One region of the Ruminococcus sp. 5_1_39BFAA genome, then DNA from elsewhere that is predicted to be linked to it. Evidence: riboswitches for the same ligand, from Rfam matches in the RefSeq annotation. Region 1 holds a riboswitch; each other region holds the start of a gene.

What was found. A riboswitch is a leader RNA that binds a small molecule or an ion and turns the genes downstream of it on or off. The one in region 1 is predicted to bind cobalamin.
Region 2: another riboswitch for cobalamin. It lies ahead of ACESZH_RS17850 (Ig-like domain-containing protein); the one in region 1 lies ahead of ACESZH_RS06245 (LysR family transcriptional regulator).
Region 3: another riboswitch for cobalamin. It lies ahead of ACESZH_RS15590 (Ig-like domain-containing protein); the one in region 1 lies ahead of ACESZH_RS06245 (LysR family transcriptional regulator).
Region 4: another riboswitch for cobalamin. It lies ahead of ACESZH_RS12795 (sirohydrochlorin cobaltochelatase); the one in region 1 lies ahead of ACESZH_RS06245 (LysR family transcriptional regulator).

Annotation. Positions count from the first base shown of each region.
Region 1 is NZ_CAXSVO010000003.1:271,528-274,679, reverse strand. Features, by position in the region: gene ACESZH_RS06255 (MBL fold metallo-hydrolase) at 1-425, shown strand, start outside; gene ACESZH_RS06250 (bacteriohemerythrin) at 573-977, shown strand; cobalamin riboswitch at 1,009-1,193, shown strand; gene ACESZH_RS06245 (LysR family transcriptional regulator) at 1,329-2,264, shown strand; gene ACESZH_RS06240 (nitrogenase iron protein NifH) at 2,423-3,152, shown strand, end outside.
Region 2 is NZ_CAXSVO010000022.1:41,111-44,262, forward strand. Features, by position in the region: gene ACESZH_RS17840 (TIM barrel protein) at 1-538, shown strand, start outside; gene ACESZH_RS17845 (adenosylcobinamide amidohydrolase) at 553-1,656, shown strand; cobalamin riboswitch at 1,770-1,958, shown strand; gene ACESZH_RS17850 (Ig-like domain-containing protein) at 2,012-3,152, shown strand, end outside.
Region 3 is NZ_CAXSVO010000016.1:30,934-34,085, reverse strand. Features, by position in the region: gene xerD (site-specific tyrosine recombinase XerD) at 1-692, shown strand, start outside; cobalamin riboswitch at 770-964, shown strand; gene ACESZH_RS15590 (Ig-like domain-containing protein) at 1,152-3,152, shown strand, end outside.
Region 4 is NZ_CAXSVO010000011.1:28,171-31,322, reverse strand. Features, by position in the region: gene ACESZH_RS12800 (heavy metal translocating P-type ATPase) at 1-635, shown strand, start outside; cobalamin riboswitch at 793-996, shown strand; gene ACESZH_RS12795 (sirohydrochlorin cobaltochelatase) at 1,228-2,235, shown strand; gene ACESZH_RS12790 (hypothetical protein) at 2,279-3,152, shown strand, end outside.

The DNA of each region.
Region 1 (3,152 bases):
TTTTGGCAGGAGTGACAGGACGGGAATGCCATTCTCCGGCCAACGACCGTCTCTATATGTCCATTAACGGCAGAGATATCCAGGATCTGTTCATGCACGAGCAGAATCTTCTCATTCGTGAGGGTAACAAGATGGTTCTGATTGCCGGGTGTGCCCACAACGGAATCCTGAATATTATGAGGAAATCAAAAGAGTACGCACCAGGCGGGATCGACTTTGTGATCGGAGGGATGCACCTGAAACATGCCTACCCGGAGGAGCAGAGGCAGCGCATATTCTGTAAAGATCTGGCAGAACGCCTGAAAAAGCAGACAACCCAGTATTACACCTGCCACTGTACCAGCGTGGAAGGGTATGAAATGCTTCACCAGGAGCTTGGAAAACAGATACAGTATCTTTCAGCGGGAAGCGTGCTGGAGATATAGGAAAAATCTGTATTGCAGATTGAATTATAATCTTTCTTTTGATATAATAAGCAGAGAAAAACCGCGGAAAGAAAGTTCATATAGAAAAATAGCGGAGAAAGCCGGAAAGCAGCATTGTATTTTCCGGAAATAACGGGAGGTAAAATTATGGCAATTCAATTTGATGATTCTTTAAAAACAGGTAACGAACTGATCGACTCTCAGCACCAGGAGCTGATCGCCAGAGTGAACAAGCTGACAGAGGAATGTAAGCCTGGCACAGAGAAGACAGTTGCTGCTCATACACTGGGCTTCCTGATGGACTATACCAACGAGCATTTTGCAGACGAGGAGAAGCTTCAGGCAGAGCATGGCTATCCTCTTCTTGACGCACACAAGGAGCAGCACGCTTCCTTCGTAAAAGCAGTAGAGGAGCTTGAGGACATGCTGGTTGAGGAGGAAGGCCCAAGCGAGGCTTTCGTTGCAGCCGTTAAGAAAAACGTGGTAGAGTGGCTCTTAAACCACATTATGGTTTGGGACAAACAGGTTGCACAGTATGTAACCGGTAAATAATTTTGAATGTAAGGGCGCTGCGTCTGCGGCGCCCTGAAATAAAATATCAAGTGAATTCTATAAAGAATGAGAGGGAATCAGGTGTAAATCCTGAGCGGTCCGGCCACTGTAAGCAGGGAGTGTCATTTTGGAAAGCCATTGCATGAAGCGTGTGAGAAGGCAAAATGACTCAGCGATCTGTAAGTCAGGAAACCTGCTTGATAGTAATGTTGGAAAGCAGGCTTCCGAGTAAAGCGCGCCTCCGTGGAGATATTTGTAAAAGGATTTTCCTGTCAAACAGATATGCTTTTAAAGCCTGCGGTCAGCAGGCTTTTTTTCAAGTCTGCCCGAACAAATGGGAATGGAGACAGCATGAAGGAAATTGATCTTGATTTTAACGGCCTTGATATCAGTCTGATTGATATGAACCTGAAAACCCTTTATTATTTTATCATAGTTGCTGAGACTGAAAATATCACCAAAGCGGCGAAAAGACTCTATGTTACCCAGTCTATGCTCAGCAAGAACATCATGGCACTGGAAGAGAGGGTTGGAATACCGTTGTTTGACCGGGACAGCAGAAATCTGAAGCTGACAAGAAGCGGCAGATATCTGTATCAGAAATGGAAGGATATTATTATTTTATATCAAAGGGATATAGAGCATGCAAAGCTTATATCATCTATAAAGGTGGAGCGGCTAAGAGTCGGGTGTTTTCCTCTGAAAGATTCCGTAGGATTTATGGAGCCGTATTTAAAGCATATCTACGTAAACTACCCGGAGACTTTTGTGGAAATTTTCAGGATGAATTATAACCGTCTGCTGGAGCATTTGAATTCAGGGCAGATGGATATCGTGTTTACGCTGGAAACGGACATCCCAGACAATGCGGGGTATTATGAGTGGCAGGAAGTGGCCAGGGTGCCTTCAGTTGCGGTGGTCAACAGGATGAATCCCTTATCGGAAAAACGGATGTTGAAAATAGAGGATCTGGCAGGGCAGAGGCTTCTGATCAGCAATCCGCCCGGAAGCCTTTCCAGAATGGAAAAAATACAGAAAATCTGCAGAGAAGGTCCTTTGGACATCCGTGATATGGAGTTTATGAACAATGACCTTACCGTCTTTGTCAATGCAGAATACAACCGTGGAATCGGCCTGGGAATACGCGGCGTATTCAATGAAGAAAACGAGCGGGTAAGGCTGATTGAAATCGGGGATGCAGCAGTCGGAATCGTGGCAATGTGGAACAGGGACGCAAAAGAAGATATTAAGGATTTAATATGCAATACGCTGCTGCGGGAAATTTAGGAATTTTAGTATTCCAATTTATAATTTTACTTATTTTGGCGAATTGCATATAATAAAGGTGAATGAAGAGTAGTGATGTACAATATCTGGTTTCACCTGTTAAAAAACACCGCTATTGACGGTGTTTTTTGTATACATAGAAAAAGAGGGATTGCGGCGTGAAGAACTGTATAAGAATTGCATTTTACGGAAAAGGCGGAATCGGAAAATCAACGGTAGCGGCAAATGTTTCCGCATCCCTGGCAAATATGGGGAAAAAGGTTCTTCATATCGGCTGTGACCCAAAATCAGATTCAACCAGGACTCTGATGGGAAGGCGGATACCTACTGTGCTGGATATGCTTTGTGAAAAAGGGCAGATTTGTGCGGAAGATATCCTCTTTCAAGGCTATGCAGGCGTAACCTGCGGGGAAACAGGCGGTCCCCGGGCAGGAAAGGGCTGTGCCGGAAGAGCTATTACGGTTATGGCGGAACAACTGGAATCACTTCATGTGTTTGAAGAAAACTGGGATGTGATCGTCTATGATGTACTGGGAGATGTTGTCTGCGGCGGATTTGCCGTACCCATGCGGGAGCGTCTGGCGGATCTTGTATATATCATAACATCCGCAGAATTTATGTCCTTATATGCCGCAAATAATATTATCCGCAGTATTGCAGAAATCCAACAGGAATCAGATATCCGGTTTGGAGGAATCATTTATAATCAGAGAAATGCCGGAACAGGAAAAGAACGTGTGGAGGAGCTGGCAGCAGTGACCAATTCCATACTTACGTCCTCTGTTTCTTACAGCAAAGAGATAGAAATTGCAGAATATCAGGGAAAAACGGTTGTGGAGTATGCTCCTGACAGTCTGGCTGCAGGGCAGTTTGCCCATTTGGCAGAAA
Region 2 (3,152 bases), on a different contig from region 1:
GGCGGCAGAGCTGATCAATCAGCTTCTTGACGGAAAGGATTACCAGTTTGAATTTCTTATGGAGAATCTGTGGTGGCCTGGTCTTACTATGACAAAGCCGGAGATGACAAAACGGCTTCTGGACAAGGTACATTATCCGAAAAAAGGAATTATGCTGGATACAGGACACCTGATGCATAGTAACCTGGAGCTGAAAACCCAGGAAGATGCAATTGACTATATTTTGGAAATGGTTGAGGCACACGGCAATCTGCGCCGCTATATCAGGGGCATCCATTTAAATCAGAGTATTACGGGAGATTATGTAAAAAATCTGGTGAAAAATCATAAGATGCCGGAAGATTATGAGGAACGATTTTCCGATTGCTACCAGCACATTTTTAATATTGACTGTCATCTGCCTTTTACCACGTCCAGGGTACGGGAGCTGGTGGATGCGGTGAAGCCCGAATATCTTACCCATGAAATGATTTCAATGGACCGGGAGGATCATGCGGAAAAACTGGCAAAGCAGGCAAAGGCTCTGGGAGCCGGATGAAAGGACGGAAAGAAATGAAAATATATCAGTTATCCAGCGGAGATGAGGTACATCATTATAAAAAATCCCTGGTAGTCTGCTTTAAAGGACCAAGAAAGGTATTGAGTACCGGACCGAATAACGGGGGATACCGTACGGATTTAGAGGCAGTGTTTAACAATGACAGCAATCCGGGTTCAGGCATGGCATGTACTTTGCGGGCAGAAACCTATGAAGCACATATGGATCTGCTGGCAGCGGAGGATTTGGGGCTGGATCCTGAGCATTGTACAGGACTGAGCACAGCGGCAAGCATGGATAATGTTTCCATACAAACCATGGCATATGAGGATTTTTCCGTTACAGCCATAGTAACCGGGGGAATCCGCACAAATGCAGGAAGGATCGGGGATCCGGCCGTATGGCATGAGAAAGCCGGGATATCCCATGCTGTAAAGCCGGGAACCATCAATATCATTCTTTATATTGACGCAAACCTGTCGGGAGGAGCGCTGGCACGTGCTCTCGTATCCTGCACGGAGGCAAAGACGGCGGCGCTTCAGGAGCTTCTTGCGCCAAGCAGGTATTCAAGAGGTCTGGCGACAGGCTCAGGAACTGACGGGACGATCATAGTCAGCAACGCACAGTCCGAAACATATCTTACTAATGCGGGAAAACACTGCAAGCTTGGAGAGTATATCGGGAAAACTGTAAAAAAAGCAGTAAAGGAAGCGTTGGAGCGGCAGAACGGATTTTGCCCGGAATACCAGCACAATATCATGAACAGGATGGACCGTTTCGGTGTTACGGAGGACAGCCTGTGGTTGGAATACCAGAACAAGAATGAAACGAGCGGGCATTCCAGGGCAGAGTTTGCGGATGTTCTGGACCATCTGAAAACAGAGGATACTTTAGTGACATACACCTCTCTGTACGCCCATCTTCTGGATCAGTTGGACTGGGAGCTGATAAGTCCCCGGGAAGCGTGGGAGGCAGGAAAAGAAATGCTGAAACTTGCAGGGCTTGAACCGGAGCAGGATATGCCCGAGAGCAATCAGGAGGAGAAAGAAGTATATATCCGATGGATGACAGCACAGTATCAGGAAGGGCTGGTGGAAAAAATTGCCGGAAGGATGTAAGCTTCGGGAATCACATATTGTCTGTAACAGGGATTTTTCCGGGGAAAAATAAAATAGAAGATGATAAAATATTGACAAATATACAATGATATGTTAAAACAAGGATATTAGCAAACCAAATATACAGGCATGTTTCGCTGTTTTATAGCGGTTAATCAGAAAGCCGGTGAGAATCCGGCACAGCTTTTCTCTACTGTATTAGGGACGAACGCAGCATGATGCCGCCGGAGAATACGATTCCGGGAAGGCGCTGTCAGTAGGATGATCTTAAGTCAGGTATGAACATGTTTAAGGAAGCTCATAGAAAAGATGAGGTTTCTTTTTTGGTGTCTCAAAAAGAAAGGGGAAGAGAAAAATGAAGAAACGATGGTTAAGTTTCCTGCTGAGTTTATCTATGATAGCAGGAAGTCTGGCGCCAGCGGGAAGCGTTTATGCTGAGGACATGTTTATTTCTGATTCTCAGGAAATTGTCCAGGATGCAGAATACGCAGCCGATGATGTGGATTTCTTTGTGGCTGACGATGGATCAGTGTCAGAGGAATTTGCAGATGGTACAGCAGAAGAATTTTTAGGTAACGATGAGGCAGAAGCATTACTGTTTTCAGACGACGCTGAAGATGAGACAGAATCGGTGCAGTTTGAGGATCAGGCTGCAGAAGGAACGGAACTGCCGTCCTACATCTTTGGAGAGAGCTGGAACGCTCAGTACGATGTGCTGTACTATGAGGCAGGAAAATCTTATATATACGGCGGAGAGGCAGTAACTTTCCAAAATGAAACTACCGTGCTGGTTGGGGAAAGCACCTATGCAATTAAGAATAAAGCGGTTGAAATTACAGTAGACACCTCAGAAGATGGAACTGTAGTTAAGCTGAATAATGTCAGCCGCCCGGTTGGACAGATATCAGGACAATGGAACAGCACCTATGCAGGTTCTGCGAAAGCGGTATTCCGGAGTGATATCGCCGGAATGGAGAGTGTGGAATCCAGTGAAATAGGATACGGAAGCAGTGCAGAGCTGAACCTGGGCGTGCTGGCAGCGGGAGAATATAAGCTGACAGGCGGTGTGATCCGCGAGGCTGCAAACCAGTGGAGCCCTGGAACTGATTTCGGAGACGGAAAAGGTACCGTAACCGGAAGAGACTTTGGCTATCTGCCGGATATCACTATAACCGTTGAGGGCGGTTCCGTTGAAGAAGACGTATACCTTGGCGTCAATGCGGGCTCTGAAGTTCCGGACAGCTTTGAAAACGACTTATGGCTCCAGTATGATTTCCTGGAGATGGAAATCGGCGGCACTGCCAGGATCAATCCGCGAAGAGTGGAAGAGGGGACTGTCAATAAGATAAGCAATGATGTAGAGATGCCTCACTTTAATTACGAGATCATCAAAGGTGATTCCGTAAGCCTTGATACATCTAATAATACACATGTTGGGGTTACGGCTGTAAAAGAGGGTATTACAGTTGTAAAGGTAACGTACGATGCATTTAATC
Region 3 (3,152 bases), on a different contig from region 1:
TTGCATCCTCCACGATTTCCAGAAGCGTAGCATCCATGAGAGCTTTTTTTCAATATCTGTTTAAAGAAAAAAAGATCGAAAAGGACCCGTCAGATGGGCTGAAGCCGCCTAAGGTGGAGAAAAAGATGCCGGAGATCCTTACGGTTCAGGAAGTGGATGCACTTTTGCAGCAGCCGGATCTCTCAACACACAAGGGAATCCGTGATAAGGCTATGCTGGAGCTTTTGTATGCTACAGGGATGCGAGTCAGCGAGTTGATCCATCTGGAAACCCAGGATGCCAATCTGCAGTTTGGGTATGTAACCTGCCATGAGAACGGGCGGGAGAGGATCATTCCTATTGGGAATGTGTGCAGGGAAGCGCTGCTTCTCTATATGGAAAAGGCACGGAATGCTTTTGTGAAGGAAGATAGTGAAAAGGTTCTGTTTACTAATTGTTCAGGTAAGGCGATGAGTCGTCAGGGCTTCTGGAAGATGCTGAAGGGCTATGCAGACGATGCCGGGATCAAGCGGGACATCACACCTCATACGCTTCGCCATTCTTTTGCAGTCCATATGCTGCAGAACGGAGCCGATATCAAGAGCGTTCAGGAAATGCTGGGTCATTCCGACATTTCCACCACACAGATTTATCTGAGTATGAATATGAGCAAGATGCGCGATGTGTACATGAAGGCGCATCCGAGAAGTTGAAAGAATACGAGAATACGGGATACAGGAGAAAATTAGCGTACAGTATTGATTTATCAGATATTGTTTGCTATACTATCTATCGATTAAGTACTTTCAGTGACTGGCAGAGCAAAGGTCTGCTGGTTTAAAAGGGAATTAGGTGCGAATCCTAAACGATCCGGTCACTGTAAACAGGGAGCGAGATCATGTAATCCATTGCGTGTATACGTGAGAAGGAATGATCGAACGATGAACTGTGAGTCAGGAAACCTGCTGAGAGTGTTGGTAAATGGCTTCCGAAGAAAGCACGCATTTACAGAAAATACGAACTGTTTTTTGAACAGTAAATTTTTCATGCAAACAGCGTCTACTCTCATTGGGGGTGGGCGTTTTTGTATGGCAGAAAAACATAATATGATACCTGGCCAACTGGTGCGGAACAGGATGGAGAGGCTCATATAAAAAGAGGAGGATGATGAAATGAAATTGAGAAAGCAGAAACTGTTATCACTTTTTATTGCAGCTACACTGGCAACAACTCCCGCCATTTCCGCAAATGTGGTATGTGGGGAAGAGTTTGTTGCGGAGGAGACCGCAGCAGAAGGCACTATAGCGGAAGAAGCAGAGGCAGCCGTCAGTGAAGAGTTTACGGAAGAAGCAGACACCCTTGGAGAAGAATTTGTAGATGCCCCGGAAGAATTTGCGGAGAATTCAGAAACAGGACAGGCAGAGGTGTTTGAATCTGAAAGTGAAGCGGAAGCACCTACAGTAGAGTCGGTAGAGGCACTGATTGGAGCATTGCCCGAGTTGAGCAATGTTACAGAAGAAAAGCGTCAGGATATCGAAGCTGCACTTGCTGCTTATAATCAGCTCAGCACTGAGGATCAGAAAAAAGTGGACGAGGATATGGGAAATAAAAGCAGCCAGTCCTACGGACGTGATCTGGAGACTGCGGTTTGGGGACTTAAGGTGCTGGAACAGGTTGATACATCCACAACTTTGCCGGACGGTATCTACGATGCTTCTACAAGCCCTGCTTTAAGCAGTGAGTACAGCAAGGGAAAGAGTAATTCTTCCCGTCAGAAGCCATGGTCTTTAAAGGACGTGACTGTGAAAAACGGGCAGGCAGTAGCAACGGTTATGGTGCAAAGTACTGGCTATACCAGTATCCGTACCAATGGTCAGACTTATGAAAAGACCAACACCAGTGGAAATTCTGAATTCGCAAATGTCCCGGTTGATTTAAACGGAGCCATGTACATAGCTGCCTATTCCACATCCATGAAGGGGGAGATCGCCTTTACGGTGACAAACACCATCGATGAGCCAAAGTGCACTCCCATTGCGGACTCTGCCATAACCAACACGACAGCGATGTTTAAAGTAATAGATGCCTTTATTATGGAAGATGCGAGCGGGAAGTTCCTGTATGTGACGCTCAGCGGCACAGGATATCAGGAATTGTTCAAAGGTACCTATGAGGAAGCGGTAGCTACCGGAGATGACGCCAGTAAATGGATTGTGGGCAGTAAGAGAGCTGACGGAAAGGGATTTGATGGAAAATATCAGTTTGCCATCCCGATTTCTGCAGACGACGGTTATATGCAGATCCAGGCTTTGTCCAATTCCCATAAAAAGGATGGCCATTGGTGGTATCCGAGATACCTTCGTCTGGACCAGAGTGCACTGACACTGGAGAGCGGCGATTACAAGGAAACGTTTGATCTTACAGTTACAAATAATGTGAAAATGTTTTTAGTCAAAGAAGCTGATCTGACGATCGTGGGAGGACCACACAGCAATGGTTATCAGATTACTTCCGATGTAACAATGGGAAGCACATCCTTTGACAAGGCATTTATCGGAACGGCTGCTAAAGCAGAAGACTCAGAGGAGACCATCGACCTTTCTGAGGATAAGAAGTTCCATTTTACAGTAGAAAATATTGTAGGTACAGGAAACGATGCCAGTATCCATAGCATACTCGACGATCCAACTGTAATCTCTTTCCATTCCGTGAAAAATGACATATGGTATGAAAGAATATTCAGTTATAACAAGGCAGACAGAACCCTTGTGATCGACGAAAGCAGCAAAGCAGATTATACGGCAGTGGATGCAGCGCTTGCAACTGTTCCGGAGGATTTAAGCATCTATACAGAAGCCACTGCGGCAGAGGTAACAACTGCAAAGAATAATGTAAAGACCGGACTGTATGCTTCCCAGCAGGAAAAGGTAGATGCCATGGCAAAGGCAATCCGGGATGCAGTTGCAGCATTGAAAAAGAAGCCGGAAGAGGAACCAAGCGTGACACCGCCTGCACCAACGGAAGCACCGAAGCCCACCGTGACGCCGGAACCCACCGCGACTCCTCAGCCAACCGTAACTCCGAAGTTAGAGATGAATGCTGTTTCCGTGCCGCTGCAGGTAAAAAAATCTACCAGTGCCATTAAGGTAAGCGGTCTTAACGCGGGCGAAAAA
Region 4 (3,152 bases), on a different contig from region 1:
GTACGATACCAGCCGGAATGCAGCATAAATTTGAGATGCTTCCATCAGGCTGTTCCCATTTATACCTTGCGATTGAAAATGAGCTGGCGGCTGTTATCTGTATCGAGGATCCGCTGAGGCAAGAGGCAGCAGAAGTAATCCGTTCCCTGAAGGATTCCGGGATCAGCAAGGTGGTCATGATGACTGGCGACAGTGAGCGGACAGCCTGCGAGATTGCCCGTATGGTGGGAGTGGATGAATATTATTCGGAGGTACTTCCGGAAGATAAAGCAGGGTTTATCGAAAAAGAAAAAGCTGCCGGAAAAAAAGTGATCATGATCGGCGATGGAGTAAATGATTCGCCGGCACTCTCAGCTGCAGATGTGGGAATCGCCATCAGCGACGGTGCAGAAATTGCCCGTGAAATTGCAGATATTACGGTGAGCGGAGATAATCTGTATCAGGTAGTTGCACTGAAAAAGATCAGTAACGGCCTGATGAGAAGGATCCAGGGAAATTACAGGATGATCGTAGGAATCAATACCGGCCTGATCCTTCTAGGTGTTTTCGGCGTTATCCAGCCAACTGCGTCAGCCCTTCTTCATAACACTTCAACCCTCGCTATCAGTCTGAAAAGTATGGAGAATCTAATATAGAAAATATAAAAATGCTGTTCCTGTATAAGGGCGGCATTTTTATATTTTGAGGATGGGAAATATGCTGATAGAAGCAGCAAAAGGGAGCAGAAAAGTTTCTGTAAAATCCGTGTAAGAATTATTGCCAATTGTTTTTATATGTGCTATACTAACTACAATTTCATAAGATACAGAAGGTGAGAAAACGGAATGATCCGTTTTTGTAAAAGGGAAACAGGTGAGAATCCTGTACGATCTCGTCACTGTAATTAAGGAGTGTTGGGCCGGGCAGTTTAGCCGCTGCAGTCACTGGGAAACTGGGAAGATAGCCCTGCATGATGATTTATAAGCCAGGAAACCTGCCTATCTGTTGGTACTGGAGCTTCGGGTTCCGAATCACGAGTAATTGGTTGTACCGTTTTGATGATATACTTACATTTTGTATATTCATGATTGAAGTCAAATCCTTTTACCCATGTAGAAGGATTTTTTATTTACAGATCATTGTTTTGATGCCCGTTTTTCCTGTACCGCTTACATAAGCTGATGTACTAAAATGAAAATATATCAACATCAGGGAGAATCCAAGCCGATTCTAGAACAGGAGGAAGAAATGAAAAACAAAACTGTAAAAGCACTTGTTATGGCACTCGCAGTGTCCACGATCACTATGATGGGTTCCGTAAGCACATTTGCTGAGGAAGCTGAGGCTACAGAAGAAGGTGTTGAAGCAGAAGAAGGCGAAGAGGCAGAGGAAGCCGAGGATGAAGAAAACTACGAAACCGGTGATGCTTCCAAAGACAATCCCAGAAACCAGGATGAGATCGGTGAGAACGAACTGTTAGTAGTAAGCTTTGGTACCAGCTTCAATGATAACCGTGTTGCAACGATCGGTGCAATTGAAGATGCAATGGAAAAAGCTTTCCCGGATTACTCCGTAAGAAGAGGTTTCACAGCTCAGATCATCATTGACCATGTACAGAGCCGCGATGGCGAGGTAATTGATAACTTCGGACAGGCTTTGGAAAGAGCTGTTGATAACGGAGTTAAGACTCTGGTCGTACAGCCTACTCATCTGATGAATGGCCTTGAGTACAATGATGTTGCAAACGAACTTGCTGAATATACAGACGCTTTTGAGAATGTTGTACTTGGCGAGCCGCTGCTGACTTCTGACGAAGACTTTGCTGCAGTTGAAAAAGCAATTACAGAGTGGACTGCTGATTATGATGACGGCGAGACTGCTATCATCTTCATGGGCCATGGTACAGAGGCAGAATCAAATGCTGTTTATTCTAAAATGCAGGATAAACTGACAGAGGACGGATATGACAATTACTTTGTCGGCACTGTAGAGGCAGAGCCATCTCTTGAGGATGTTCTGGAACTGGTTCAGGCCGGCGATTATAAGAAGGTTATTCTTGAGCCTCTGATGATTGTAGCTGGTGACCACGCAAACAATGATATGGCTGGTGACGAGGAAGGCGCTTGGAAGAAGACCTTCGAAGATGCCGGATATGAAGTAGAGTGCCTGCTTCGCGGACTTGGCGAGAATGAAGCAATTCAGAATCTTCTGGTAGAGCATGCACAGGCAGCTATCGATCAGGTAAGCGCTGAGTAATAATTCCAGACTTCAAAATAATAAAAGAAAAGAGTAGAAATTCATGAAAAAATTACAGGTAACAGCATTGATATTGATGCTTTCTGCTTCCATGGCACCCATTACCTGCTTTGCAGAGGCAGAAAACACAGCGGCAGAAGAGTCTGCAGCGGAAGAGAGTGTGGCATCATCTTCTGAGCTGGGGCCGCAGAATGAGCTTTCCGATGAGGGGCTGAGTGCGGTAACGGCAAAGGATGTGGAGGAAGGAACGTATTCTATAGAAGTGGAATGCAGTTCTTCGATGTTCCCGATTGACGACTGCCAGCTTACTGTTAAGGATGGAAAAATGAGCGCTGTCCTTACTATGGGAGGGCAGGGTTACCTGAAATTATATATGGGTACTGGTCAGGAAGCTGCTGGCGCTTCGGAGGATGAGTTCATTACGTTCGTGGAAAACGATCAGGGAAAACAGACCTACGAAGTTCCTGTGGAAGCTCTTGATCAGGTGATCAACTGTGCAGCTTTCAGTAAGAGAAAGCAGAAATGGTATGACCGTACTCTGATTTTCAAAGCATCCAGTCTTCCTGATGGCGTTCAGAAAAATGTCCAGATGACAACCCTTGAGGATTTGGGGCTGGAGGATGGAGAATATCTGGTTGACGTAGAGATCGGGGGCGGCTCCGGTCACACGAAGATTGAGAGTCCGGCACCGCTTACCATAAAGGATGGGCAGGCAGAAGCGACAATCGTATGGGGAAACTCGAATTACGATTACATGAAGATCAAAGAGGAAAAATACGAATGGGATGGAAATGGAGAACATTCCACCTTTGTCATTCCGGTAACCGGATTTGATTATAAGATGCCTGTTATGGCAGATACTGTGGCACTTGGAACCCCGCGTGAACTGGATTATACTCTTACTTTTTACTCAGATA